Linked DNA regions of Variovorax sp. PBL-E5. The protein of the gene in region 1 binds, or shares a complex with, the protein of each later gene. Links are inferred from orthologs where the notes say so. Each region holds a gene or a part of one and is shown on either strand. Other genes may lie near its edges. The genes, in order: mfd and uvrA.

The links.
Region 2: the proteins of mfd (region 1) and uvrA are in contact, whole or in part, in a crystal structure (PDB 4DFC), measured with the Escherichia coli proteins. The link is inferred for Variovorax sp. PBL-E5 from one-to-one orthologs.

Annotation. Positions count from the first base shown.
Region 1 is NZ_LR594671.1:2,502,200-2,516,732, reverse strand. Bases 1,121-5,158 are described here. They hold mfd (transcription-repair coupling factor), read left to right. Parts: upstream 1,121-1,472; coding sequence 1,473-4,958; downstream 4,959-5,158. Other genes in these bases: serB (phosphoserine phosphatase SerB), read left to right, coding at 4,955-5,158; ispD (2-C-methyl-D-erythritol 4-phosphate cytidylyltransferase), read right to left, coding at 1,121-1,369. Also shown: WDLP6_RS12265 (sensor histidine kinase), read left to right, coding at 1-186; ispF (2-C-methyl-D-erythritol 2,4-cyclodiphosphate synthase), read right to left, coding at 177-662; more of ispD, read right to left, coding at 659-1,120; more of serB, read left to right, coding at 5,159-5,674; WDLP6_RS12240 (cystathionine gamma-synthase family protein), read left to right, coding at 5,671-6,933; WDLP6_RS12235 (DUF6172 family protein), read right to left, coding at 6,938-7,243; WDLP6_RS12230 (aminotransferase-like domain-containing protein), read right to left, coding at 7,252-8,439; nth (endonuclease III), read left to right, coding at 8,517-9,161; WDLP6_RS12220 (histidine phosphatase family protein), read right to left, coding at 9,175-9,723; WDLP6_RS12215 (adenosylcobinamide-GDP ribazoletransferase), read right to left, coding at 9,720-10,517; cobT (nicotinate-nucleotide--dimethylbenzimidazole phosphoribosyltransferase), read right to left, coding at 10,514-11,557; WDLP6_RS12205 (cobyric acid synthase), read right to left, coding at 11,554-13,023; WDLP6_RS12200 (hypothetical protein), read left to right, coding at 13,169-13,399; WDLP6_RS12195 (Bug family tripartite tricarboxylate transporter substrate binding protein), read right to left, coding at 13,456-14,403; WDLP6_RS12190 (sulfatase family protein), read right to left, coding at 14,448-14,533. UniProt on the Escherichia coli protein: Couples transcription and DNA repair by recognizing RNA polymerase (RNAP) stalled at DNA lesions. Mediates ATP-dependent release of RNAP and its truncated transcript from the DNA, and recruitment of nucleotide excision repair machinery to the damaged site.
Region 2 is NZ_LR594671.1:5,304,313-5,318,388, forward strand. Bases 6,947-10,527 are described here. They hold uvrA (excinuclease ABC subunit UvrA), read left to right. Parts: upstream 6,947-7,303; coding sequence 7,304-10,327; downstream 10,328-10,527. Other genes in these bases: WDLP6_RS25865 (hypothetical protein), read right to left, coding at 10,300-10,527. Also shown: WDLP6_RS25820 (flagellar biosynthesis protein FlgA), read right to left, coding at 4-285; WDLP6_RS25825 (GntR family transcriptional regulator), read left to right, coding at 408-1,178; WDLP6_RS25830 (NADPH-dependent F420 reductase), read left to right, coding at 1,341-2,087; WDLP6_RS25835 (NTP/NDP exchange transporter), read left to right, coding at 2,084-3,406; ssb (single-stranded DNA-binding protein), read right to left, coding at 3,414-3,935; WDLP6_RS25845 (chloride channel protein), read left to right, coding at 4,022-5,440; WDLP6_RS25850 (hypothetical protein), read left to right, coding at 5,394-5,996; WDLP6_RS25855 (DNA methyltransferase), read right to left, coding at 5,984-6,838; more of WDLP6_RS25865, read right to left, coding at 10,528-10,533; WDLP6_RS25870 (hypothetical protein), read right to left, coding at 10,548-10,769; WDLP6_RS25875 (tetratricopeptide repeat protein), read right to left, coding at 10,771-12,117; WDLP6_RS25880 (FAD-binding oxidoreductase), read right to left, coding at 12,114-13,562; WDLP6_RS25885 (response regulator), read left to right, coding at 13,752-14,076. UniProt on the Escherichia coli protein: The UvrABC repair system catalyzes the recognition and processing of DNA lesions. UvrA is an ATPase and a DNA-binding protein. A damage recognition complex composed of 2 UvrA and 2 UvrB subunits scans DNA for abnormalities.

The DNA.
Region 1 (14,533 bases):
GGCGCTGGCCTCGGCCTGTCGATCGTGACCAAGAACATCGAACGCATGGGCGGCACCTTCGCGCTCACCAGCACGCCGGGCCGCGGCCTTGCGGCGCACATCCGCATGCCGCGTGCGGCATCCTCCAAGGCGGACGTGCCGGCGGCCAAACCGGTGACAGCGAAGCCGCCGACGCCTCAGCGATGAATCAGGGCGATGGCGCGCGCCTCCATCGCTTTTCCTTCGCCCACCGCACCCAGTTTTTCGGCCGTCTTGGCCTTGACGTTGACTTCGTCGACCGCCAGCCCGAGCACCGCCGCGATGCGCGCGCACATCGCCGGAATGTGCGGTGCGAGCTTGGGTGCCTGCGCGATCACGGTGCTGTCGATGTTGCCGATCTGCCAGCCCGCGGCGCGCACGCGGCGCGCGGCTTCGGCCAGCAGCACGGCGGAATCGGCGCCGCGGAATTGTGCATCGGTGTCGGGGAAATGCCGGCCGATGTCGCCGAGGCCGGCCGCGCCGAGCAGCGCATCGGTGATCGCATGCAGCAGCACGTCGGCATCCGAATGTCCGAGCAGGCCCGTGGGGTGCGGCACCTCGACGCCGCCCAGGATCAGCTTGCGGCCCGCCACCAGTTGGTGGATGTCCCAGCCTTCACCGACACGCATCTGGAAGGCCGTCATGGCATCGCGCTCCGGCTGTGCAGCACCGCCTCCGCCAGCGCGAAGTCCTCCGCATAGGTCAGCTTCAGGTTCTGCGCGCCGCCCGGCACCAGCAGCGGCGCGAGCCCGACCGCCTCGATCGCGCCCGCCTCGTCCGTGACCGCATCGCCGGCGCGCTCCAGCGCATCGAGCAGCATGCCGATACGGAACATCTGCGGCGTCTGTGCGAGCCATTTGTCGGCCCGCATCAGCGTGCCGGCAACCCGGCCTTCGGGCGTCGCGGCCTTGAGCGTATCGGCCAGGCGATGGGCCAGCAGGCCGCCGACGGCATCGTGCTCGCAGGCGGCGATCAGCGCCTCGATCTGCGTCGGCGTCACGAGGCAGCGCGCGGCATCGTGGACCAGCACCCAGTCGTGCGGGCCGGCGCCGACATCGCGCAAGGCGCGCAGACCTTGCCGCACGGTGATGGCCCGCGTGGTGCCGCCCACCCGCAGCAGGTGTTCGCCCTCGGCCGGGAAATGCGGCAGTGCGGTGCCCACCTCCTTGTCGTCGGGCGACACCACCAGCGCGATGCCCGCGAAGACACCCGTCAATGCGCGAAAGGCCTCGATCGTGTGCGCCACCATGGGCTGCCCCGCGAGCCGCTGGTATTGCTTGGCGAGCGTGCCGCCCGCGCGGCTGCCCGCGCCGGCACAGGGGATCAACACATAAAGGCGCGAGAGGGACATGGAGCTTTGGCACGGGCCAGCGGCGATGGGGCAGCCATTCTAGAATCGCTGGTCACACCCCTCGCCGCACGGCGCGGGGTGTTCTGCATTTCCCAGGCACTTCATGGACCTCCCCCCTCTCTCAGCCGGCAAGCGCTTCACGCTCCCACGGCCTCCGTTGTCGGCCGACACCCTGCTGCTCGCGCAACTGGCCGAGCGCGAAAAGAAGGCGGACCGCGCGACCGCCGTGTTCACCGCCGACGCCAACGACGCGCAACGGCTGATCGACGAGATCGCGTTCTTCGCGCCCGAGCTTCGCTGCGCCCTGTTCCCGGACTGGGAGACGCTGCCCTACGACAGCTTCTCGCCGCACCAGGATCTGATCAGCGAACGCCTTGCCACCCTCTGGCGCATCAGCCAGAAAGAGGCCGACGTGGTGTTCGTTCCGGCCACCACCGCCCTCTATCGGCTGGCGCCGCCGGCCTTCCTGGCTGGCTACACCTTCCACTTCAAGACCCGGCAGAAGCTGCAGGAATCGAAGCTCAAGGCGCAGCTCACGCTGGCCGGCTACAGCCACGTGACGCAGGTCGTGAGCCCCGGCGAGTACGCCGTGCGTGGCGGCCTGATCGACCTGTTCCCGATGGGCTCGCAGGTGCCATTCCGCGTCGACCTGTTCGACGACGAGATCGACTCGATCCGTACCTTCGACCCCGACACCCAGCGCAGCCTTTACCCGGTGCCCGAAGTGCGCCTCCTGCCCGGCCGCGAATTCCCGATGGACGACGATGCGCGCGCGCGTTTCCGCAGCCGCTGGCGCGAACTCCTCGAAGGCGACCCGACGCGCAGCCGTATCTACAAGGACATGGGCAACGGCGTCGCGACCGCCGGCATCGAGTACTACCTGCCCCTCTTCTTCGAGGAGACCGCGAGCGTCTTCGACTACCTCGGCGCCAACACCACCGTGGTGCTGCACGGCGAGCTCGAGCCCGCGTTCCAGCATTTCTGGCAGGACACCCACGAGCGCTACCGGCTGGTGCGCGGCGACCCCGAGCGGCCGGCACTGCCGCCGGAGGCGCTGTTCCTCAACGCCGAGCAGTTCTACCAGCGCGCCAAGCCGCATGCGCAGCTGGCGATCCGATCGGGGCCGGACGACGCGGCCACGCCCTACGCCGAGTTCGAGCCGCTCCCCGCCTTCGCCGTTGTCCGCGGCGCCGACGATCCGCTGGTCAAGCTCAAGGCCCATATCGCCGCCACGCCGCACCGCGTGCTGCTGATCGCCGAGAGCGACGGCCGGCGCGAGAGCCTGCTCGACTTCCTGCGCGCCAGCGGCATCCATCCGCCGGCCTTCGATTCGCTGGCCGAGTTCGAGGCCTCGCCCGACGAGAAGACAGGCATCGCAACCGCCGCGCTGGTCGCCGGTTTCGCGTGGCGCGAACAGGGCATCGACTTCGTCACCGAGACCGAGCTCTTCGCGACCGCGCCGGCGACCCGGCGCCGCAACAAGAAGCAGGAGCAGGTCAGCGACGTCGAGGCGCTGATCAAGGACTTGAGCGAACTCGCGATCGGCGATCCGGTCGTGCATTCCGCGCATGGCATCGGGCGCTACCGCGGCCTCGTCAACATGGACCTCGGCCAGGGCGTCGATGCCGACGGCAAGCCGCTGGTGCAGGAAATGCTGCACCTCGAATACGCGGACAAGGCCACGCTCTACGTGCCCGTCTCGCAGCTGCACCTGATCAGCCGCTACACCGGCGTCAGCGCCGACGAGGCGCCGCTGCACAAGCTCGGTTCCGGCCAGTGGGAAAAGGCCAAGCGCCGCGCCGCCGAACAGGTGCGCGACTCCGCGGCCGAGCTGCTCAACATCTACGCACGGCGCGCGGCGCGCGAAGGCCATGCCTTCCGCTTCTCGGCCGCCGACTACGAAGTCTTCGCCAACGATTTCGGCTTCGACGAGACCGCCGACCAGAAGGCCGCGATCCACGCCGTGATCCACGACATGATCTCGCCGCAGCCGATGGACCGGCTGGTCTGCGGCGACGTCGGCTTCGGCAAGACCGAGGTCGCGCTGCGCGCCGCCTTCGTCGCGGTGACGGGCGGCAAGCAGGTCGCATTCCTGGCGCCGACCACGTTGCTGGCCGAGCAGCACCACCAGACGCTGGTCGACCGCTTCGCCAAGTGGCCGGTCAAGGTCGCCGAGATGAGCCGATTCCGCTCGACCAAGGAAATCAACACCGCCGCCAAGGGCCTGGCCGACGGCACCATCGACATCGTGGTGGGCACGCACAAGCTGCTGTCGCAGTCGGTCAAGTTCAAGAACCTGGGCCTGCTCATCATCGACGAGGAGCATCGCTTCGGCGTGCGCCACAAGGAAGCCATGAAGGCGATGCGCGCCGAGGTCGACGTGCTCACGCTCACCGCCACGCCGATCCCGCGCACGCTGGGCATGGCGCTCGAAGGCCTGCGCGACCTGAGCGTGATCGCCACCGCGCCGCAACGCCGCCTCGCGATCAAGACCTTCGTTCGCACGGAAGGCACGGGCGTGATCCGCGAAGCCGTGCTGCGCGAGCTCAAGCGCGGCGGCCAGGTCTACTTTCTGCACAACGAGGTCGAGACGATCCAGAACCGGCGGCAGAAGCTCGAGGAGATCCTGCCCGAGGCGCGCATCGCAGTCGCCCACGGCCAGATGCCCGAGCGCGAGCTGGAGCGCGTGATGCGCGACTTCGTCGCCCAGCGCTACAACCTGCTGTTGTGCTCGACCATCATCGAGACAGGCATCGACGTGCCGACCGCCAACACCATCGTCATGAGCCGCGCCGACAAGTTCGGCCTGGCCCAGCTGCACCAGCTGCGCGGCCGCGTCGGCCGCAGCCATCACCAAGCCTATGCCTACCTGATGGTGCCCGACATCGATGGCCTGACCAAGCAGGCCGCACAGCGGCTGGATGCCATCCAGGCGATGGAGGAACTGGGCTCGGGCTTCTACCTCGCGATGCACGACCTCGAGATCCGCGGCGCCGGCGAGGTGCTGGGCGAGAACCAGAGCGGCAACATGATGGAGATCGGCTTCCAGCTCTACAACGAGATGCTGGCCGAGGCCGTGCGCTCGCTCAAGGAGGGCCGCGAGCCCGACCTGCTGTCGCCGCTCAACGTGACGACCGAGATCAACCTGCATGCACCCGCCCTCTTGCCCGACGACTACTGCGGCGACGTGCACCTGCGCCTGTCCTTCTACAAGAAGCTCGCCACCGCGAAGACGCCCGATCAGATCGACACCCTGCTGGAGGAAATCGTCGACCGCTTCGGCAAGCTGCCGCCGCAGGCGCAGACGCTGATCGACATGCACCGGCTGCGCGTGCTCGCGCGGCCCTACGGCGTGCTCAAGGTCGATGCGGCGCCGGGCGTGATCCACATCACCTTCCGAAAGGATCCGCCGATCGATTCGATGCACATCATCAGCCTGATCCAGAAGAACAAGCACATCAAGCTGGCCGGCAACGAGAAGCTGCGCATCGAGCGCGAACTCAAGGAACCGAAGGACCGCGCGCAGATGGTGCGCGACGTGCTGCGCAGCCTCGGCCAGCCCAAAGTACAGGAAGCGACCGCCGCATGACCGCCCACGACATATCGCCCGGCCTGATCGTCCGGCATTTCACGCCACCGCTCGCGCTGGCCGATTTCAAGCTGATCTGCTTCGACATGGACTCGACGCTGATCAACATCGAATGCATCGACGAGATCGCCGACGCGGCCGGCAAGAAGGCCGAGGTCGCCGCCATCACCGAGGCCACGATGCGCGGCGAGATCAAGGACTTCAAGGAAAGCCTGCGCCGCCGCGTCGCGCTGCTGCAGGGCGTGCCGGTCGATGCCTTGCAGCGGGTCTACGACGAGCGGCTGCGGCTCAACCCCGGCGCGGCCGAACTGGTCGCGGTCTGCAAGGCGGCCGGTCTCAAGGTGCTGCTGGTGTCGGGCGGCTTCACCTTCTTCGCGAACCGCGTGAAGGAACGCCTGGGCATCGACTTCGCACGCTCCAACCTGCTCGACGAAGCCGATGGCGAGCTCACCGGCCGCGTCGCGCCACAAAGCTGGGGCGATATCTGCGACGGCGCGGAAAAACGCCGCACGCTGCTGGAAGTCGCGTCGTTGCTGGGCATCTCGCCGGCCGAGGTCATTGCGGTCGGCGATGGCGCCAACGATTTGCCGATGATGGCCGAGGCCGGGCTCTCGGTGGCCTACCACGCCAAGCCCAGGGTGCGCGAACAGGCGATGGTCGCGATCAACGAAGGCGGCCTCGACCGCCTGCTCGACATCTTCACGGAGAAGCCATGAGCAAGGACAGCAAGGACAATGCACGGGACGAGGCCGCGCCCGCCGCATCGGCCACGGTGCATGGCGACCGGCGCTTCGGCGTCGAGCACGGCGCCATCCACAAGCCGATCCACACCTCGGTCCAGTACGGCTTCGATCGGGTCGAGGACCTGATCGGCGTGTTCCAGGGCACCCTGAAGAACAGCTTCAACTACGCCCGCCAGGGCACGCCGACGACGGCGGCGCTGGAAGCGAAGATCACGCAGCTCGAACAGGGCCTCGGCACGCTGTGTTTCTCGACCGGCATGGCCGCGCTGTCCGCGGTCTTTCTCACGCTGCTGCGCGCGGGCGACCACGTGGTTTCCAGCGCCTTCGTCTTCGGCAACACCAACAGCCTGTTCGGCACGCTGCAGGACCTGGGCGTCGCGGTCAGCAAGGTCGATGCCTGTTCGGTGGAGAACGTGCGCGCCGCGCTGCGCCCGAACACGCGCATGGTGTTCGTCGAGACCATCGCCAACCCCGGCACGCAGATCCCCGACCTCGACGCCATCGGCGCGCTGTGCCGCGAGCACGGCCTGCTCTACGTGGTCGACAACACCATCACCTCGCCCGCGCTCTTCAGGCCGAAGCGCGTGGGCGCCGGGCTGGTCGTGAACTCGCTCACCAAGACCATCGCCGGCCATGGCGCCGCGCTCGGCGGCGCGGTCACCGACACCGGCGAATTCGACTGGCAGGACTATCCCAACATCGCACCGAGCTACCGCAAGTCGGACGCGCGCCAGTGGGGGCTGATGCAGATCCGCAAGAAGGGATTGCGCGACATGGGCGCATCGCTCTCGCCCGAGCAGGCGCACCGCATCAGTCTCGGCGCCGAGACGCTCGCACTGCGCGTCACGCAGACCAGCGCCACCGCGCTCTCGCTGGCGCGCCACCTGCAGGCGCACGAGGCCATCGCGGCCGTGCACTATCCGATGCTGGAAAGCCATCCGCAGCATGCGATGGCGAAGCGCCATTTCAAGGCCGGGTCGTGGCTCCTCGGCTTCGAGCTGCGCGACCGCGCGCGCATGCCGGCAGTGCTGAACCGCCTGCAATTGCCGATCAAGGCGACCGGCCTGGGCGACAACCGCACGCTGATCATTCCGGTCGCGCCGACGATCTTCTGGGAGGCCGGCCCCACCGTGCGCGCCGAGATGGGCATCGCCGACGGACTGGTGCGCGTCTCGGTCGGCCTGGAAGCGGCGGACGAACTGATCGAGGACTTCGACCAGGCGCTGCGCTGACGACCTACTCGGCCGCGGGCTCGACCGGCCGCGCCGTTCGCTGGCCGGGCCGGGCCAGGATCTCGACATAGGCCTGCGCACCGCCCTCTTTCGCGACGCCATCCACCCGCCCGATGAGCGCGGAAAGATGGACGGCTTCGGCGGTCTCGGCCGAAAGGCCGAAGCGGCAATCGAAATCCCAGAAGTCCGCGCCCTCGGGCAAGGCATGCGCGCGCTCGCGCTTGAGGTACTTGCGGATCTCGTGCTTGACGGCATCCAGGACCCGGTCGGGGTTCTTGCCTTCGGGTCGCAGCTGAAAAGTTTTTCTCATGGGGAAGCCTACAGCGCCGCACCGAGGCGCGCGATGCCTTCCTCGATCTTCTCGACGTTGGCCGTCGCGAAGCTCAGCCGCAGCGTCGCCACATCGGGCTTCTCGGCGAAGAAGGGTGCGCCCGGCACGAAGGCCACGAGCTTCTCGATCGCGCGCTTGGCGAGCACGTTGGCATCGGCGATCTTGCCGTTGGCGCCGGTGAGGCGCGCCCAGAAGAACAGACCGCCGCCCGGCTGCTCGAAGGTGATGGCGTCGCCCAGCTCGCGCTTCAGCGCCGCGCCCATGGCCAGCGCGCGCTGGCCGTAGACCTTGCGCACGTTGGCGAGCGTGTCGGGCATGCGGCCGCTCTTGAGGTACTGCGCGGCCGTCGCCTGCGCGAAGGTGCTGGTGTGCGCATCGCTGAACTGCTTGCACATGGTCGCCTTGGCGAGCAGTTCCGCCGGCGCGATCATCCAGCCGATGCGCAGGCCCGGGCTCAGCACCTTGCTCATCGAGCCGCAATGCGCGACCAGTTCGCGGCTGCCCGGCACGTCCTGGGTCAGCGACATGATCGAGGGCGGCGGCGCCTTGCCGAAATAGAGATCGCCGTAAGGGTCGTCCTCGACGATCAGCGTCTGGTGCTTGACCGCCATCTCGAGCACCTTCCTGCGCCGCTCCAGGCTCAGCATCGCGCCGCTCGGATTGCCGAAGGTCGGGATCAGGTAGACGAACTTGGGCTTGTGTTCGGCGATGAGCTTTTCGAGCTCGTCGGTGCGCACGCCGTCGGCGTCGATCGGCGCGCTGATCAGGTGGGCGCCGTAGAGGCGGAAGCACTGGATGGTCGCCAGGAAGGTCGGCCCTTCGACGATCACCTTGTCGCCGGGCGAGATCAGCGTCTTGCCCAGCAGATCGAGCGCCTGCTGGCTGCCGGTGGTGACGATCAGGCCGGAGGGCGCGACATCGACGCCCTTGCTCTTCATGAAGGCGGACAACTGCGTGCGCAGCGGCTCGTAGCCCTCGGTCGCGCCGTACTGCAGGGCGCCGCCGGGTTCCTCGGACAGGGCTTTCGCGCTCGCCTCCTTCAACCCTTCGACATCGAACATCGCGCTGTCGGGAAAGCCGCCCGCGAAGCTGATGATGCCGGGCGTGCCGAGCAGCTTGAAAAGTTCGCGGATGGCGGAGGTTTCGACGTTGTCGAGGCGGGATGCGAATTGCATGAAGAACCTTCTGTTCGGGAGTTGCAGGGCGCCATTGTCGCAAGTCCGCGCGCACAAGCCATAGACTGCGCCTCACGATGAAAAAATCTGAGATCAGCCTCTTCTTCGCCACCCTGCAGGCCGCCAACCCGACGCCGGAAACCGAGCTCGAATACACGACCCCCTTCGAGCTGCTGGCCGCCGTGCTGCTGTCGGCGCAGGCCACCGATGTCGGCGTGAACAAGGCGACGCGCAAGCTCTATCCGGTCGCGAACACGCCGCAGGCCATCCTCGACCTCGGCGTCGAAGGGCTCGAGGGCTACATCAAGACCATCGGTCTCTACCGCAGCAAGGCCAAGCACCTGATCGAGGCCTGCCGCATGCTCGTCGAGCAGCACGGGGGCGAAGTGCCAAGGACACGCGCCGAGCTCGAAGCCCTGCCCGGTGTCGGCCGCAAGACGGCCAACGTGGTGCTCAACGTCGCGTTCGGCGAGCCGACCATGGCGGTCGATACCCACATCTTCCGCGTCGCCAACCGCACCGGTCTGGCGCCCGGAAAGACGCCGCTCGAGGTCGAGCTCAAGCTCGAGAAGCGCGTGCCGCCCGAATACCGGCTTCATGCACACCACTGGCTGATCCTGCATGGCCGCTACGTCTGCATCGCGCGCAAGCCGCGCTGCTGGGACTGCGCGGTGGCGCCCTGGTGCGACTACAAGCCGAAGACGCCGGCGCCCAAGGCCTGAGCGCGCTTGCGCTTCAGGCCTCGATCGTCACGCACTCGCCGAAGGCGATCGGCTGCGACGGCCACTGGTCCGCACGGGCCACGCAACGCACGCCTTCATGCAGCAGCCACGCGGCGCGGATCACGCCCGCATGCGTGACCCACACCGCATCGCGACCGGTTGCGCGCCATGCATCGAAGGCCTCGCCGACGCGCTGCATGAACTGGCGCGTGCTCTCGCCGCTGCCGCCGGCACGCAGGTCGGCGAAGTCGCGCATCCAGGCATCGAACCCGGCACGGTCGATCGCGGACCACGGCGACTTCTCCCAGATCCCGAAATCCATCTCGGCCAGCCGCGGGTCGGCATGCGGATGCAGATCGGGCCGCAGTGCCGAGAGCGCCTGCGCGAGGCCGGCGCAGCGCTGCAAGGGCGAGCACGCCATGGCGATGCCGGCCGGCAAGTCCGGCGCGATGCGCTCGGCCACTGCCCGTGTCGCCTCGGGCGGCACCGGCACGTCGGTCCGGCCGTAGCAAAGGCCGGCCGCTGCCGAGGTCTGTGCATGGCGCACCAGGCGCAGCTTCATGCGCGCCACGCAAGCGCAAGGTAGAGCGCGAGTTCGCAGACCTGCTGCGTCGCGCCCAGGCCGTCGCCGGTGAAGCCCTGCAACCGGCGCTGCAGCAGCCGCGCCACGCACACCGTGGCGAGCGCGCCCAGCAGCAAGGCCATCCCTCCATGCAGCGCACCCATCACCCACAGCAGGAGCGCGGCCGCCGGCACCGACCAGGCGATGCCCACCAGCAAGGCGCCGCCGCCGATCGCATCGGCCAGCGGTTTGGCCTTGCTCGCCGCGCCCTGATCGCCGACATAGGGCAGCCACCGGATCAGGAACAACGGCGCGAGGCGCGAGAGCACATGCGCGCCGACGAGCGCGGCGGCCACGCACGCAGGGCCCTGCCCCGCGAGCACGGCCAGCAATGCGGCCTTCAGGCCCAGCGCAAGCACCAGCGCGATGGCGCCGAAGGCGCCGATGCGCGAGTCCTTCATGATCTCGAGCGCCCGTGCGCGGTCGGCCGAGCCGCCGAGTCCATCGGCCACGTCGGCCAGTCCGTCTTCGTGGAAGGCGCCCGTCATCCACACGGTGGCCGCAGTCGACAGCACGGCCGCAGCCACTGCACCGCCGAGGCCCGGCAGCCCGGCCTGCGCGCCGACGAAAACACCCGCGCCCACCGCGCCGACCAGCCAGCCGATACCCGGAAAATGCGCCGCGCTCGCACGCAGCATCGCCGGGCTGAAGCCGACCCAGCCGGCCAGCGGCCCGGTCACCGGCACGCGGGTGAAGAACTGCAGCGCCAGCAGGAAGTGGCGCACGCCATTCACGGCGTGTCCTGCTTGGAGACGCCGGCCGATTCGAAGCTCGCCATCTCGCGCAGGATGCGGCAGGCCGATTCGAGCAGCGGCCACGCGAGCGCCGCGCCCGAGCCTTCGCCAAGCCGCAGGTCGAGTTGCAGCAGAGGCGTCAGCCCGAGGCAGCTCAGCAGCAGCCGATGGCCCGGCTCGGCCGATTCATGCGCCGCCACGCAGCGCTGCAGGATCTGCGGGCGCAGCACATGGGCCACGAGCACGGCCGCGCTGGCAATGAAGCCGTCCACCACGATCACGCGCCGCTCCTCGGCCGCCTGCAGCACCACGCCGACCAGCGTCGCGATCTCGAAACCGCCGAAGGCCGCGAGCGCGGCGAGCGGCGCGTTCGCATCGGCATGCAGTTCCAGCACGCCGCGCAGCACCTTGCGCTTGTGCGCGCGTCCGGCCGCGTCGAGGCCGGTGCCGGCACCGGTGCAGCCATCGATGTCCTGGCCGGTGAGCCGCGCCAGCAGCATCGAGGCTGCGGACGAATTGCCGATGCCCATCTCGCCCAACAGCACCGCATTGCCGGGCAGCGCGCGAACGATCGCCATGCCGTTGGCGATGGCCTCTTCGCATTGCGCCTCGGTCATGGCGGGGCCGAGCGATGCGTCGGCGGTGCCCGGCGCGATCTTGCGGATCAGCAATCCTTCGCGCGCGGCGAAGTCGTGCCGCACCCCGCAGTCCACCACGGTCAGCGCGAGCCCATGCTGGCGCGCCAGCACGCTCACGGCCGCGCCGCCGGCCAGGAAGTTCTCGACCATCTGCCAGGTCACGTCGCTCGGATAGGCCGACACGCCACGCGCCGCAAGGCCATGGTCGCCGGCGCAGACCAGCATCTGCGGCGCAATCAGCGCGGGCGACTCGCTGCCGAGGATCGACCCCAGCCGCAAGGCCAGCGTCTCCAGCCGGCCGAGCGCGCCGACCGGCTTGGTCTTGTTGTCCAGCAGATGCTGCAGCCGCGTGGCGAGCGCCGCATCGTTCAGGTCGTCGATGGGAGGAAGTTCGAGTGTCATTGGATCAGGGAGCGCAGCACGCCCGCGTCAAAGTGGGAATCGATATGGTCGGCCAGGCCGTCGAACACGGTGTCGAGCGAGCGCGCGGCAATGCCGAACAGCGCCCGCAACACGCCCGCATCCTCGAACAGCCCATGCAGATAGAGGCCGAGCACATTGCCCGTGCCATTCTGCCAAGCGAGCTCGTCCGGCATCACGGCGATGGCGCGCTCGCCGGCGGCCGCCATCGCGGCGTGCTCGGCCGTGCGGCCATGATGGATCTCGTAGCCGCGCACGGCCAGGCCGGACAGCGCGGCCCACGGCCCGGTCAACGCGCCGAACGCGGCTTCGCGATGCCGCACCGTCTTGTCCGGCGCGAAGACCGTGACCAGCGGCAGCAGCCCGAGGCCGGGACCATTGCCGTCCACGCCATGCGGATCGATCAGCGCCTCGCCCAGCATCTGCAAGCCGCCGCAGACGCCCAGCACCCCGCCGCCGCGCGCCGCATGGGCGGCGACCGCGCGGTCGAGGCCCTGCGAACGAAGCCATGCGAGATCGCTGCTGGTGTGCTTGGAGCCGGGCAGGATGATCCAGTCCGCGCCCGCCACATCGGCCGGGCTGCGCGCCCAGCGCAGGCGCACGCCGGCGATGTTCTTCAGCGGCTGGAATTCGTCGAGATTGCTGATGCGCGGATAGGCGATCACGGCGATGGTGCGGGTGACCTCGCCCGCCGACACGCTGCGGTCGTCGAACACGCCGTCCTCTTCGGGCAGGCCGTGCTGCCACCACATCGGCAGCGTCGCGACGGTCGGAACGCCGGTGAGTTCCTGCAATTGCTGCGGCGCGGGCGCGAGCAGCGCCGCATCGCCGCGGAACTTGTTGAGCACGAAGCCGGCGAGCCGCGCACGGTCGTCCTCGGGCATCAGCGCCCAGGTGCCGTAGAGGTGCGCGAAGGCGCCGCCGCGGTCGATGTCGGTCACGAGCAGGCAGCGCGCATCGGCATGCCGCGCGACGCGCAGGTTGACGATGTCGCTGGCCATCAGGTTGATCTCGGCCGGCGAACCGGCGCCTTCGATCACCACGACCTCGTGGTCGGCGCGCAATGCGTCCAGCGCCTGCGCGATCCGTGGCCAGACACGCTCGCTGCGGCCGCGCCACGGCAGCGCCGAGAGCGCGTCATCCACCTGCCCCATCAGGACCACCTGGCTGTGCGTGTCGCGCTCGGGCTTGAGCAGCAGCGGGTTCATGCGCACGTCGGGCTCGGCGCGGGCCGCGAGCGCCTGGAAATACTGCGCGCTGCCGATCTCGCCGCCGGCCACGACCCGCGCGTTGTTGCTCATGTTCTGCGCCTTGAACGGCGCCACCTTGCGGCCCTGCCGTGCATACCAGCGACACAGCGCGGTGGCCAGCCAGCTCTTGCCGGCGCCGCTGGTGGTGCCGAGCACCATCACGCAGCGGGCCTGGCCAGGTCCCTTGTTTGGATTCATCGGCGCATTGTCCTTTACCACCCGGCGGACGCCGGCCGGCCGTGACATCCATCACGCTTCGGCACGGCAAGCCGTTACGGGCGAATCCATCGACGCGCCTTGGCCGTACTCGCCCTGAATCAACGAGGTGAGAGAGCCACGGTCCATGCCCTTACGCGATATCGCGCTCACGGTGGAAGAGCGCGCCACGAATCAATTCTTCTGGGTCCTGGTCGAAGCAGCGGACAGTGACTCGCCGGATGCCATCCACTACCGGCCGCTCCATTGCGCCTCGGCGCCTCAGTCGAGCTATTCGAGCGCGCTGGTGTTCGGTGTCGCGGCGCTGCGCAGGCTGGTCCAAGCGCAGGCGGTGCGCAGGTCCGAACCAGCGGGCTAGAAGGCGGCTGGGTTCGACCTGCAGGCAAACCCGACTTCAACCGCGTGCTGCGTCGCTCAATCGAGCCTCAGATCCGCGATTTTCACCACCTGGGTCCATTTGATCGATTCGGCCTGAACGAAAGCTGCGAAGTCCTTCGGGCCGCTGTACGCCACCTCGTCGCCTTGCGCTTCGAGCGCGGTCCGCACGGCCGGATCCTTGAGCGCGGTGGCCAAGGCAGTGTTGAGTTGCTTCACCACCCCGGCAGCGGTGCCTGCGGGCGCGAAGAGGCCCCACCACGCGTTGGCCTCGAAGCCCTTCATGCCCGACTCGTCCAGCGTCGGAAGATGGGGGAACGCCACCGAACGCTTCTTGCCGGTGGTCGCCAGCGCGCGAATCTTGCCGGCCTTCACCATGGCCTGGACCACGGGAATATGGTTGATCGAAAACGCCACGTCTCCGCTGATCAGTGCGGTGAGTGCAGCCGGCCCTCCGCTGTAGGGAATATGCGCCGTGGAAAGCTTGTTGGCCTGCTTGAACAGTTCCGCGGCCAGATGCGGAAAGGTACCGTTGCCGTTGCTGGCGTAGAACGCACGTACGCCCTGCTCCTTGAGGTACTTCGTCAGCTCGGCCACATCCACGGCAGGCACCTTGGAGCCGGTGACCAGCACGAGCGGCCCCGAGCTGATCTGCCCCACCGGCGCGAAGTCCTTCTTCGCGTCGTAGTGGAGGTTCTTGTAGAGGGCGGGACCAAAGACCTGTGTGGCCGAGCCGCCCAGCAGGATGGTGTAGCCGTCGGGTTTTGCCTTGGCGACGTAAGTGGCGCCGATGGTGCCGCCGGCGCCCGGCTTGTTCTCCACCACGACGGGCTGGCCGAGGGCGATTGACATCTTCTGGCCCACCATCCGCGCCACGACGTCGACGACGCCTCCGGCCGCAAACGGCACGACCAGCGTCACGGGCCGCGACGGAAAAGCTTGCTGGGCGCCGGCAGGCAGCGCGCAGGCGGCCAGGGCGAAGGTCATCATCAGATCGCGGCGGGAAATAATCATTTCGAGTCTCCTGGATTTCACGAGATCAGCATGGGCTGCTGCGGTTGGGGCGTCGATTGCTGGCGGCTCGCAATGGAGCCGCGCAGGGACCACACGAGAAGAT
Region 2 (14,076 bases), 2.8 Mb from region 1 along the record:
CGCTTACCAGCGCTTGGTCTTGATGTTCTGCACATGGGCATGGCCGCCGGCCTTGATCGGTGCGACCACACGGCCCATGTCGATGCCGTATTTCCACACCGTGTCGCCAGGGTTCATGTCCTTCAGCGCGACCTTGTGGCCGATCGGGATGTCCTGCGTGGCGTCGACGCTGATCATCTTGTCCTCGTCCATGATCCAGCCGTTGAGCGACATGCCGGCCTTGACGCCCTCGACCACGACGACGGCCACCGTGTCCTTGGCGTCGTGCAAAACGAAATGAATCATCGTTGTCTCCTGTTTCACTGAAAGTTGCAGTGCACGGAGTGTCCGCGCTGCCATTTCCGAGTGTCAAACAGGTCATTCATATGACTTGAAGGAGTCTTGGGTAGGCAACGACAATCGACCGCATGAGCCCACCGAGCGCCGCGACCATCTTCAGGCCGATCTCCCCCGGTACGGCCGATGCGCCGCTGTACCGCGTGGTCAAGCGCTCGCTGTTGCGCGCGATCGAATCGGGGCGCTACCCGGCCGGCGCGGTGCTGCCGAGCGAAGCCGAACTGTCGGCCGCGCTGCGCGTCTCGGTCGGCACGCTGCGCCATGCGGTGGACGACCTGGTCGCCGAGCACATCCTGGTGCGCCGACAGGGCCGCGGCACCTTCGTCGCGCTGCATGATTCCGACCGCTTCATGTTCCAGTTCTTCCACGTCGAGCGCAGCGACGGCGTGCGCCACGTGCCGCAGCTCGAACTGGTCGCGTTCGAGCGCGTGCGCATGGACGAAGAACCCGCGCAGGCGCTGGGCCGCAAGCCCGGCGAGCCGGCCTTCCAGATCGACAACCGGCTGCTGCTGCAAGGCCGCGCCGTGATCCACGACCGCCTCACGCTGCCGGTACTGCTGTTCAAGGGCCTCACAGAAAAGCGCTTTCGCGAACGCACGAATACGATCTACCACCTCTATCAGACCGAGTTCGGCATCACCGTGACGCGGGCGCGCGAAAGAGCGCGCGCGGTGGCGGCCGACCGCAGCGCGATGCGCATGCTCGGCATCGCGTCCGGCGCGCCGGTGATGGAGGTGCGGCGCACGGCACTGACCTTCGGCGACAAGCCGGTGGAGTACCGCGTGTCGACCATCGACACGGCGCACCACGAATACGTGCACCTGCTGTCGAGGCCCGCATAGCCTTGTGCGCCGCGGCGGCCATTCGCCGCGCCGCTTGCATGCCCCGCCGCGTCGGACGATGATGCGTCGGCGAGCGGGCCGCGTCACCTGCCGCGATCCACGTCCCGCCGCCCCGACGCAGGCCGCTGTCGAGCCCGACGCACCGGGCTCAGGGAGATGTCGATGTTCGAACTCGAAGCCCTCGACCGCCGCCGCGCCCTGCTGCTTGCAGGCGGCGCCCTGGTACTGGCCACGGTGCCATATGCACGTCGCACGTTCGCACAGCCGGCAGGCGGCGCGAAGCCGCGCATCGGCGTCATCGGCTCGGGCCACATCGGCGGCACCATCGGCAGGCTGTGGGTCAAGGCCGGCCATCCGGTGCTGTTCTCGTCGCGCCATCCGGAGGAACTCAAGGACCTCGTGGCCGGCCTCGGTCCGCTGGCCAGCGCCGGCACCGTGGCGCAGGCGGTCGACTTCGGCGACGTGCTGTTCGTCGCCCTCCCGTACGGCGCATTGCCGCAACTCGGGAAGGACTACGGCAACGCGTTCAAGGGCAAGGTCGCGCTCGATGCCTGCAACGCCGTGAGCGGCCGCGACGGCGCGATCGCGGAAGAGGTGGAACGCGACGGCATCGGCGTCACTTCGCAGAAGTACCTGCCCGGCTCGCGCGTGGTGCGCGCGTTCAACACGATGTCCTACATGATCTTCGCGCGCGAGGCGAACCGGCCCGATCCGAAGCTCGCGATCCCGATCGCCGGCGACGATGCCGCCGCGGTGCAGACGGCGGCGGCGCTGGTGCGCGATGCCGGCTTCGATCCGGTGATCGTCGGCAAGCTGGCGGATGCGCGCCGCTTCCAGCGCGGCAACCCGGGCTACGGCCAATCGGTGACCGCATCCGAACTCAGGCAGAAGCTGTCGCTGCCTTCATGACCCTGCTGCATCGCGCGCTGCGTGGGGCGGTCCCGGCCACCCCTCAGGAGCTCGCGGCGGCGTTGTGGTCCTTCGCGTATTTCTTCGCGCTGCTGGCCGGCTATTACGTGCTGCGGCCGCTGCGCGACCAGATGGGCATCGCGGGCGGCGTGAGGAACCTGCCGTGGCTGTTCACCGCAACCTTCGTGACCCTGCTGGTGGCGCAGCCGCTCTACGGCGCGCTGGTGGCGAGGCTGCCGCGCGCGCACTTCATTCCGGTGGTCTACCACTTCTTCGCACTGAACCTCGCCGTGTTCTGGCTGCTGCTGATCTTCGGCATCGCGCCGGCCATCGTGGCGCGCGTGTTCTTCGTCTGGGTCAGCGTGTTCAACCTCTTTGCGGTCGCGGTGTTCTGGTCGTTCATGGCGGACCTCTTCACCAGCGAGCAGGGCAAGCGCCTGTTCGGCTTCATCGGTGCGGGCGGCACGGCGGGTGCGCTGCTCGGACCGGTCATCACGATCGCGCTGTCGGTGCCGCTCGGTCCGGCCAACCTGCTGATCGTCGCCATCGTGTTCCTCGAACTGGCGGTGCTGTGCGTGCATCGGCTCGAGCGCAGCGCGACGGCGCGGCCCGAGGATCGCGCGCTGCAGCCGGACGCGCGCAAGGTCGGCGGCAGTGCGTTCGCCGCCTTGCCCGAGCTGATGCGATCGCCCTATCTGCTCGGTGTCGCGGCATGGGTCAGCCTGTTGTCCTTCGGCGCGACCACGCTGTATTTCGCGCAGGCCCATGTGGTCGCCGCGGAGGTCCATGGTGCCGGCGCGCAGACGCGCATCTTTGCGAGCATCGACCTCGCGGTCGGGCTGCTGTCGCTGGCGACGCAGGTCTTCGCGACCGGCCGGCTGCTCAAGCGCTTCGGCACGGGCGCGGCGGCCGGCGCGTTGCCGGCGGTGTATGTGGCCGGCTTCGCGGCGCTGGCGCTGATGCCAGTGCTTTCCGTCGTCGTGGTCGTGCAGGTGGCGCAGCGCTGGATGAACTTCGCGCTGGCCAATCCGGCGCGGCAGGTGTTCTTCACCGTGGTGGACCGCGAAGAGAAATACAAGGCGAAGAACCTGATCGACGTCGTCGTCTATCGCGGATCGGATGCGCTCTACGGCTGGGTGTTCGACAGCGCGCAGGCGCTCGGGTTGAAGCTCGGCGCGATCGCGCTGTGCGCGCTGCCGGTAGCGGCCGGATGGCTGGTGCTGTCGGCTGCGCTGGGAAGGGTGCAGGAGCGGCGCGCGGCCCGGTTGGCCGGCGACGCCGAGCGCGACGGGCCATTGCCGGCGCGCAATCAAAGCTAGGGACGGCTCAGAACGGAATATCGTCATCCATGTCGTCGAACCCCGACGACGACTTCGCAGGCGCCTGGCGCGGCGCCGCTGCAGGCGCACGGGGCGCTGCCGCGGGCGGGCGCGAATAGCCGCCGCCACCCCCACCACCACCGCCTTGCGAATAGCCACCGTCGTCGTCCCCGCCCGACGGCCCGCCCTGCCCTTGCCGGCTGCCCAGCATCTGCATCTGGTCGACACGGATGTCGGTCGCGTACTTCTCGACGCCGTCCTTGTCGGTGTACTTGCGCGTACGGATCTGGCCTTCGATGTAGACCTGCGAGCCCTTGCGCAGGTACTGCGCGGCGATCTCGGCCAGCCGGCCGTTGAACACCAGGCGGTGCCACTCGGTGGCCTCGCGCATTTCGCCGCTCTGCTTGTCCTTCCACTTGTCGGTGGTGGCAAGGGTCGCGTTGCAGACCTGGTCGCCGCTGGGGAAGGTGCGTGTTTCCGGGTCGCGCCCGAGATTGCCGACGAGGATGACTTTGTTGACCGATGCCATGTGCACTGCCCCTGATGAATGGTTGAAGAGGAGGAAAGCGAAGATTGTGCCGCATGCCGAGCGGCGAGAATCTGGCCCCTGTGACCATGAACCGCGAACCCGACTTCCTCGAGAACCTCCGTGCCGAACTGTCGAGCGGCCGCATCTGGCTCGACCGCGCCATCGTGCTGGCCTACGCGGCGGCCGCGGGCCTGTTCGTGGTCGCGCTCAGCCTGTCGACCACCTGGGTCTTCGATCGCTTCCAGCAGGGCTTCGAGCGCTGGCCCTGGGCCGTGCTGGTCTGGACCCCGGCCGTGACGGCCGGCATCGCCTGGGCCACGCGGCGCTGGTTTCCGGGCGCCAGCGGCTCGGGCATCCCGCAGGTCAAGGCGGCGCTGGACCCGGCCATGCCGCCCGAGCGGCGCTGGCTGATGGTCTCGCTGCGGCTCACGGTGGCCAAGATCGGCCTGGCGGTGGCCGGCTTCGCGGCGGGACTCTCGATCGGCCGCGAAGGGCCGGCGGTGCAGGTCGCGGCCGGCGTGATGCAGCACGCGCGCCGCTGGCTCTCGCCGGCCACGACGATCGATGCGCGCGCGCTGCTGCTGGCGGGCGGCGCGGCCGGCATCGCGGCGGCCTTCAACGCGCCGCTGGCCGGCGTGCTGTTCGCGATCGAGGAACTGGCGGGCCAGCTCGAGTCGCGCGCCAGCGGCTTGATCATCACGGCCATCGTGCTGGCCGGCCTGGTCGCCGTCTCGGTGTTCGGCAACGTGAGCTATTTCGGCGTGATCAAGGTGCCGCGCACCGGCTGGGAACTGCTCGCGCCGGGGCTGCTGGTGGCGCTGGCGAGCGGCGCCGCGGGCGGGATCTTCTCGCGGCTCTTCGTCGCCTCGCTGACCGGCGCGCCGGGGCGGCTGAACCGCTGGCGCGCGCGCTGGCCGATCCGCTTCGCCGCGGCCGGCGGGCTCGTGGTCGCGATCATCGGCCTGGCCACCGGCGGCGTGACCTTCGGCGCCGGCTCGGAAGCCGTCAAGCGCATGCTCGCGGGCCATGACGAGCTGACGCCGCTCTACACGCTGCTCAAGTTCATCGCCACCTGGATCACGGCCTGGTGCGGCGTGCCCGGCGGCCTGTTCGCGCCGGCGCTGTCGATCGGCGCGGGCATCGGCGACGCCATCGCGCAGCTCGCCGGCCCCGCGCTCGGCCCGGCACTGATCGCGCTCGGCATGGCCGGCTTCCTGGCCGCCGTGACGCAGGCGCCGCTGACCGCCTTCATCATCGTGATGGAAATGGTCGACGGCCATTCGATGGTGCTGAGCCTGATGGCCTGCGCGATGCTGGCCAGCCTGGTGTCGCGCATGATCGGGCGGCCGCTGTACGAAACGCTGTCGCAGTACCTGGTGGCGAATGCGATTTCAAAGCCCGCGACAGAATCCATCAGCGTGCCAGAATCCGGCGCGTCAACTTCACACGACTCAGCTCATGCCGGTCACGCGCAACCGCCTCGATCCAACGAAGCTCAACCATGAGCTGGCGCTTCCATTTCAATTGCGGATCCAGGATTTTCTGTCGGCAACGCAGGACGTCTACGACTTCTTCTTTGACGTGAACTCCAATCTGGCTGCGAAAGGTCTCGATCGACTCGACGACATGCTGCGGCCGGCGATCATGTCGGGACTCTTGTCCGACATGCTGACCGCAAGTCTGGCCAAGCACTCACGCACGCTGACGGTGAATGAATACTTCAACGGCCATCCGGACCTCGTGGTGCGTGGGCACTACGCTGGCAATGCGGCCAAGGCAGGAGAGCATGGCGTCGAGATCAAGACCACAAGAAAACGTGGTGGAGCGGTCGACACACATGGGGCACGAAATCAATGGATGTGCGTCTTCGTGTATGCGGTCGACGACAAGACCGAACCGGCGATCGATCGATCGCCACTTGCCTTTACTGAGATTTATCTCGGCGAAGTGCGCATTGAGGACTTCAGAAAGAACGCTCGAGGCGAGTTGGGTACGCGCACTGCAACACTGCACGCAGAAGGCATCGCCAATCTTCGAAAAAAATGGATCTATCGCGCCTGACCGCGTCGCTCGCTGTCTTCCGCGATGGTCAATGCAGCGAGTTTCGGTAGCGCTGCGGTTGCGATCTTGAAGTAGCTTGGATCCCGTTCGATACCGATACTTTCATAGCCAACGGCCTCGGCGGCAGCCAAGGTCGATGCAGCGCCGGCAAAGGGATCCAGGACGACACCCTGACCCAGGGGCAAGACCCCACGGACGAGTTTTCGAAGAAAAGCTTGCGGCTTGAGGCTTGGGTGGGGCGCATGCTTTCTCTCGGAGGCACGCGTAGGTGCGGATTCGATCACGTCACCAAATGGCCTGCCGGAAGAAATGCGGCGGAATCCGCCCGTTCCCCACTTGCGCAAGTTGTCCTGAACTCGCCCGTCCAGCGGCTTGCGAAACATCAGCCAGGGTTCCCACATGGACCGAGGCATGACGCTCACACCATCGAATTCGACATGCGCCGCCTTGGGCCGATCACCGCCTCGCATGGTCATCACCAAACGGACGATTTCGCCACGGCGCTCCAGTCCTGAACGGCTCAATGCCCCGGACACCAGATAAGAAAGCAACGGATTGCTGGCGACGACGACGTTGGCGCCTGGAACGAGCACACGCATCAAGTCTCGGCCCCAGGCCAGGAAGAATCTCTCGAGTTCCAGGAGTTCCGATGGCTTCAGAACGGTGAAGCGAGGCAAGGGCGCGCGCTGGGAACCGTCAAAGCTCGGAGGAATCCGCCAGACGCCGCCTCTGCCTTCCCTCAGCTTGGCTTGTTCAGTCGGCGTGTATTCCAGGAGCCCATAGGGGGGATCCGTCACCACAGCGTGAACCGAGTTGGGAGGCTGGACGCCGAGCCACGTCATGCAGTCGTTCAGATGAAGTGTCGCGCCCCCGAATTGGAAGCAAGTCGGCGGGGGAGACGGCGCAGCGTCACGCGGTGCGGCATTGAACCCCGCAAGGGCATACTGCGCCCGCTCCATGCGAGCAAACAATGCCGGCGTATTCAGCTGAAGGTATGAGCGAATCGAGGACGGTGCGACCTCCCCGATCAATGCGCTCACGTCCCGGGTGATCTGTTGAACGCTTGCCCCGCCGTTTCGGCCCTCCAATGCGCTGACAATCGCATCCCTCACTTCGCCCGGTCGTCTGCGCACTTGTGGAACTCCATGCATTTGATGAAATGTGGATTGTAGACGTCCAGACGTCTAGCTAGAAGTGCAAGGCCGCTCTTTCGAGGGGCACGAACAATCACTACGGCCCCCAACCCTCGCCATGCCCTGAAATCCCCGGGGACTTATCATGCTCGGTTGCCCAGAATCGACCGCCCCGTGAATTCCCCCACCGACGATGCCTACCTCGGCGCCGTGCTCGCGCAGCAGCGCATCAGCATCCGCGGCGCACGCACGCACAACCTCAAGAACGTCGACCTCGACATTCCGCGCAACAAGCTGGTGGTGATCACCGGCCTGTCGGGCTCGGGCAAGTCGAGCCTGGCCTTCGACACGCTCTATGCCGAGGGCCAGCGCCGCTACGTCGAGAGCCTGTCGGCCTACGCGCGCCAGTTCCTGCAGTTGATGGACAAGCCCGACGTCGACGTGATCGAGGGTCTGTCGCCCGCGATCAGCATCGAGCAGAAGGCGACCAGCCACAACCCGCGCTCCACCGTGGGCACGGTGACCGAGATCCACGACTACCTGCGCCTCCTGTATGCGCGCGCCGGCACGCCCTACTGCCCGATCCACCACCTGCCGCTGCAGGCGCAGACGGTGAGCCAGATGGTCGATGCCACGATCGCACTGTCCGACGAGCCGCGCCTCTTGATCCTGGCGCCGGTCGCGCGCGAGAAGAAAGGCGAGTTCCTCGAGCTCTTCGCCGAGATGCAGGCCGCCGGCTATGTGCGCTTCCGCGTCGACGGCGAGACCTTCGAATACAACGACCTGCCCAAGCTCAAGAAGACCGAGAAGCACGACATCGACGTGGTGATCGACCGCCTGCGCGCGCGTCCCGACATGCAGCAGCGGCTGGCCGAGAGCTTCGAGAACGCGCTGCGCCTGGCCGAGGGCCGCGCGATCGCGCTCGAGATGCACGAGGACGGCAGCACGAAGGAGCATCTCTTCAACGCCAAGTTCGCCTGCCCGATCTGCCACTACGCGATCGCCGAGCTCGAGCCGCGGCTGTTCTCCTTCAATTCGCCGGTCGGCGCCTGCCCGAGCTGCGACGGCCTCGGGCATCGCGAGTTCTTCGATCCAACGCGCGTGGTGGCCTTTCCGACGCTGAGCCTCGCGAGCGGCGCGATCAAGGGCTGGGACCGGCGCAACGGCTATTACTTCAGCATGCTGGAGAGCCTGGCCAAGCACTACAAGTTCGACCTCGACACGCCCTTCGAGGAACTGCCCGCCTCGGCGCAGCAGACCGTGCTGCATGGCTCGGCGGCGGAAGAGATCAAGTTCAGCTACGTGATGGACAGCGGCCAGCAGGCCGGCAAGAAGCTGATCCGCAAGCATCCCTTCGAAGGGATCATCCCGAACATGGCGCGGCGTTACCGCGAGACCGATTCGGCGATGGTGCGCGAAGATCTCTCGCGCTTTCGCAACATGCAGCCCTGCCCCGACTGCGACGGCACGCGCCTCAAGCCCGAAGCCCGCAACGTGTTCCTGGTCGACGAGTCCGGCCCCGAGCCGCAGCGCATGGCGATCTACGAGATCAGCCGCGTGACGCTGCGCGAGAGCCTGGCCTATTTCCAGGGCCTCAAGCTGCGCGGCGCCAAGGCCGAGATCGCCGACAAGGTGGTGCGCGAGATCGGCCTTCGGCTCAAGTTCCTCAACGACGTCGGCCTCAATTACCTGAGCCTGGACCGCAGCGCCGAGACGCTCTCGGGCGGCGAAGCGCAGCGCATCCGGCTGGCTTCGCAGATCGGCTCCGGCCTCACCGGCGTGATGTACGTGCTCGACGAGCCGAGCATCGGGCTGCACCAGCGCGACAACGACCGGCTGATCGGCACGCTGCGGCATCTGCGCGACATCGGCAACAGCGTGATCGTGGTCGAGCACGACGAGGACATGATCCATGCGGCCGACCACGTGATCGACATGGGTCCGGGCGCCGGCGTGCACGGCGGCCAGGTGATGGCGCAGGGCAGCTATGCCGAGGTCGCAGCCCATCCCGATTCGCTGACCGGCCAATACCTCTCGGGCGCGAAGAAGATCGCGGTGCCGGCGCGCCGCACGCCCTGGCTGCCGGTGGTCGCGAAACCCGCGTTCAACGAGGGCAAGAAGGCCTCGCGCTTTCCGCAGAGCCCCGCGGCCGAGCGGCGCGCCGCGCGCGAGGCCGCGCACCTGGCCTCGCAGACCGACCTGCAGGAGATCCGCGTCATCGGTGCCAGCGGCAACAACCTCAAGGACGTCAACGTCGCGTTCCCGGTCGGCCTGCTGACCTGCGTGACCGGCGTCTCGGGCTCGGGCAAGTCGACGCTGGTCAACGACACGCTCTACAGCGCGGTCGCGCGCACGCTCTACCGCGCGCACGAGGAGCCGGCCGCGCACGAGGCGATCGAAGGCATCGAGTATTTCGACAAGGTCATCAACGTCGACCAGTCGCCGATCGGCCGCACGCCGCGCAGCAACCCGGCCACCTACACCGGCCTGTTCACGCCGATCCGCGAGCTGATGGCCGAGACCCACACCGCGCGTGAACGCGGCTACGGGCCGGGGCGCTTCAGCTTCAACGTGGCCGGCGGCCGCTGCGAGGCCTGCCAGGGCGACGGCGTGGTGAAGGTCGAGATGCATTTCCTGCCCGACGTCTACGTGCCCTGCGAGGTGTGCCACGGCCAGCGCTACAACCGCGAGACGCTGGAGGTCCAGTACAAGGGCCGCAACATCGCGCAGATCCTCGACATGACGGTCGAGACCGCGCACGATTTCCTGAAGGCCGTGCCGACCATCGAGCGCAAGCTGCGCACGCTGCTGGATGTCGGCCTGAGCTACATCAAGCTGGGCCAGGCCGCGACCACGCTGTCGGGCGGCGAGGCGCAGCGCGTCAAGCTCGCGCTGGAACTCAGCAAGCGCGACACCGGCCGCACGCTCTACATCCTCGACGAGCCGACCACCGGCCTGCACTTCGCTGACATCGAGCTGCTGCTGAAGGTGCTGCACCAGCTGCGCGATGCGGGCAACACCATCGTGGTGATCGAGCACAACCTCGACGTCATCAAGACCGCCGACTGGGTCATCGACATGGGCCCCGAAGGCGGCGCCGGCGGCGGCACGGTGGTGGGCGTCGGCACGCCGGAAGCCATCGCGGCCACCGAGGCGAGCCACACGGGGCGCTATCTGAAGCGGCTGCTGCCGGCCTGAGACTCGCCGGCGCTGCTCTTGCACACGATCGGCGCCTGCTCCGGAGAAGGAAGGCGCTGCGGGATGACGACCATCGCCACCGCGCTCGCCACACCGGCAACGGTGATCGCGATCGCCACCAGCGCATCGCGCAGCTCGGTGCGGGCGTCGGGATGCGACGGCTCGGCCGCATCGGTCCGCGGCGCTTCCGGATGAATGGATGTCATGAGCGTCTCCTGCCTCACCACTCGTCACGGATGCGCGGCCACTCGGCGGCAGCGCGATGCGAAAGGCCGATGTCGCGCAGCGTGCGTTCATCGATCGAACGCAGGTCGCGCCGGGCAAGGGCACGCCGATGCAGCGCAACCCACGCGTCCGAGAGGCGACGCCATGCGCGCGCAGGCCATTCGAATTCGAGTGCCGATGGAAGGGTGCGAGCGATACGGTTCAATGAAGAGGACATTTCATTCTCCTGACGCGGACCGGGCCGCAACATGGATGGGCTTCGATGCGATCACGATAGGGATCGCGGGCAGGCGGCGCACTCCGGGTCTTGGGTTCGAATCCACGCGGCCGGGCAGCCGGATCGGACGGCGAACCTGTTCGATGGCATGGAGCAAAGTCAGGTGCAGCACGTCGCGCTGCGCATGGCTGCCGCCCAGGCGATGGACCCAGGCCGGCAGGCCGGCGAGCAGGTTGATCGCGCGCGCGTGGTCGCCGCGGCCGAAGGCCATCAGCGCGCGGCAGGCCGGCAAGCCCAGCAGGCGCGTGGTCTTGCCGTGACGCGTCGGCAACGATTCGCGGACCGCCAGGAAACGCTCCATGCGCCGTGCGCTGGCCTCGTCACCCGCGCCGACGAAGGCCAGCATCGCGTGCAGATCGGTGAAGCTGCAGAACGCATCGTCGATGCGCGGCGACCAGGCCTGCGCGAGTTCTTCCCAGCGCACACCCACGTCGTGGCCGCGAAGCTGCAGACGCCACAGCAGCGCGGACGCATCGATGAGATCGGCGACCCCGCCGGGCCGGCCGGGCCTCACGCGCTGGTCGTAGATCGCCAGCGCATCGTCGACGCGGCCCACCTCGATCAGGAACAACGCCAGGTGCCACCAGCAATGCGTGGCGACGACGCTGTCCTCGGACCAGCAGGCCCGGTGCGCGTCCATCCAGCGCACGCCCGCAGCGGCACGGCCGGTCATCTCGAAGACATGCGCCATCACGTGGTGCGCCCGCGCGTCGAGCGGGTTCGATGCCAGCGCCGCACGGGCGACGCTTTCGGCACCTTCGCAGTCTCCGCACTCCACGAGACCGAAGGCGTGCATCGACAGCACCGCGTGGTGGCCGGGCATGCCGTCCGACCAGGCCGGCAGCACCTCCGCGAGGCGGCGGCTCAGGCGCTCGGTGTCGCCGGTCAGGTAGTCGAAGGCATGCGCCGCATGCAGCGCCAACGCATCGTGCGGATGCTGGCGCAACAGCTCCGCCAGCGTCTCGCGCGCGAAGTCGTAGTCGTCCGCCAGCACACCGGCGATCGCCGCCAGGTGGGTGGCCTCGCGCTCGTTGGCCGGAAGGACGGCCGCGTGCTCCAGCACCGCCTGTGCCGAGCGCACACGCTTCGGATCGCGGCTGCACAACAGCGTGTAGGCCTGCAGGATGTGCGGCATCACGAACGCCGGCGCCTGCGCCATCGCCTGCTCGAGCGGCGTGCTGGCGCCGCTGCGCCAGGCCAGCGTCGCGGCCAGCGCGCTTTCGTACAACGCCAGTGCGGCCGGCGTGGCGCCCGTGATGGCGAGGCCACGCGAATCGAGTTCGCTCATGACGCGACCTCCCGCTGCGCGCCACCCGCCGGCACGATGTTCAGGTTCATGCGGAACAGGTTGCCCGGGTCGTAGCGCTGCTTGAGCGCCTGCAGGCGCGGGTAGTTGCTGCCGTAGCTCGCGGCCACGCGCTCGGCCTCGTCCTCGGTCAGGAAGTTGACGTAGCCGCTGCCGGTCGCGTGCGGCGCGGCGTCCTCGAAGGCCTGGCGCGCCCAGGCGCGCACCCGCTCGTCGTCCCGTGCATCGGACCAGCGGCCGTGCACGTTCATGATGAAGCGCACGTCGCGGCCGACGAAGGCCGTGGCCGCCGGATCGACGCGCGACATCGCACCGCCCAGTTGGGCCACGAAGACCTCGCACTCGGGTCCGGGCAGATGCGCCGCGGCGGCCATGATGACGTCGAGCGCCGCATCGCTCAGTGCGCTGAAGTTGTTGGACTTCCAGTAGTTGCGGCCGCCCGGCGTGAGCAGCGGATCGAAAGCGCCCTGGAAAGCCGCATACGGTGTCGGCCCGAGATGCGATGCCAGCGGCGTGCCGAACTGCAGCACCGGCGCCGCGGCGCGTTCGCCTTGCGCGATGTCGCCGCTGTAGACCAGCGGGAAGATCACGACCTCGGTGCCATGCGCCGACGCCGGAATGAAGGGCAGTGGCGGCGCCTTGCGCATCACCGTCCACACGCTCAGTTCCTCGGGCGCGCCGGCGCTGAAGTCGCGCCATGCGCGCAGCACCTGCCGCGCCTGTGCGAACGGATAGACCACCAGACCGGCGTAGACCTCGGGCCCGACCGGATGCAGTTGCAGCTCGAACGAGGTGACGACACCGAAGTTGCCGCCGCCGCCGCGCAAGGCCCAGAACAGATCGGGCTGCGCGCTCGGCGAGACCGCGTGCTCGGCGCCATCGGCCGTCACCACCGTGGCGCTCAGCAGGTTGTCGATGGTCATGCCGTGGCGGCGGCTCAGCCAGCCGAAGCCGCCGCCGAGCGTGAGGCCGGCCGCGCCGGTGGTCGAGTTGATGCCCAGCGGCGTGGCCAGACCATGGGCCTGCGCTTCGCGATCGACATCGCGCAGCAGGGCGCCCGGGCCGACACGCGCGGTATGGGCCGCGGCGTCGATGCTGACGGCGGACATGCCCGACAGGTCCAGCATCAGGCCACCCTCCGCCACCGCATTCCCGGCGATGTGATGGCCCCCGCCGCGCACGCTCAGGAGCATGCGATGGGTCGCGGCGAAGCGCACGCCGGCCTGGACATCGCCGGTGCTCAGGCAGCGCGCGATCAATGCGGGATGGCGGTCGACGGTGGCGTTCCAGACCCGGCGCGCTTCGTCGTAGGCCAGGTCGCCGCGGCGCAGCAGGCCGCCGCTGATCTTCAGCGCGAAGGTGTCGACGACGGATTGCGGGACTTGCTGGGCCTTCTTTTCCAGCGTAAGGTAAGACAGCGATTGCATGGTGTGCTCCTCGGTGAAAGTGGTTTCGGGACGGAATCGATTCTGAAAAGCACGTGCGTTCGCCTTGCATCAGCGGCGCGCCTTTCTTGTTTCGTTTGTTTCACGCGCTGCCTGCGCCGTGCACGACGGCCCCGTATCGATCTACCCTTTCAAGTCACCAGGGAGAGTGAGCGAGGAAGAGGAGGGTTCATGAACCCGAAGGCCCAGATCCTGGTCGTGGACGACGAGCAGGAGATCCGCGAAGTCATCGTCGAGTACTTCGTATCGCATGGCTATGACGCCATCGGTGCCGCCAGCGCCGACGCCGCGCGATCGCTCGCGGCCGAGCATCTGATCGATCTGGCGCTGGTGGACATCCACATGCCCGGCGAGGACGGCCTGAGCCTGGCGCGCCATCTGCGCGAGCGCTACGCGCAGGTCGCGATCGTGATGCTGACCTCGGCCGACACGGTGGTGGACCGCATCGTGGGCCTGGAGATGGGCGCCGACGATTACGTGTCCAAGCCCTTCGATC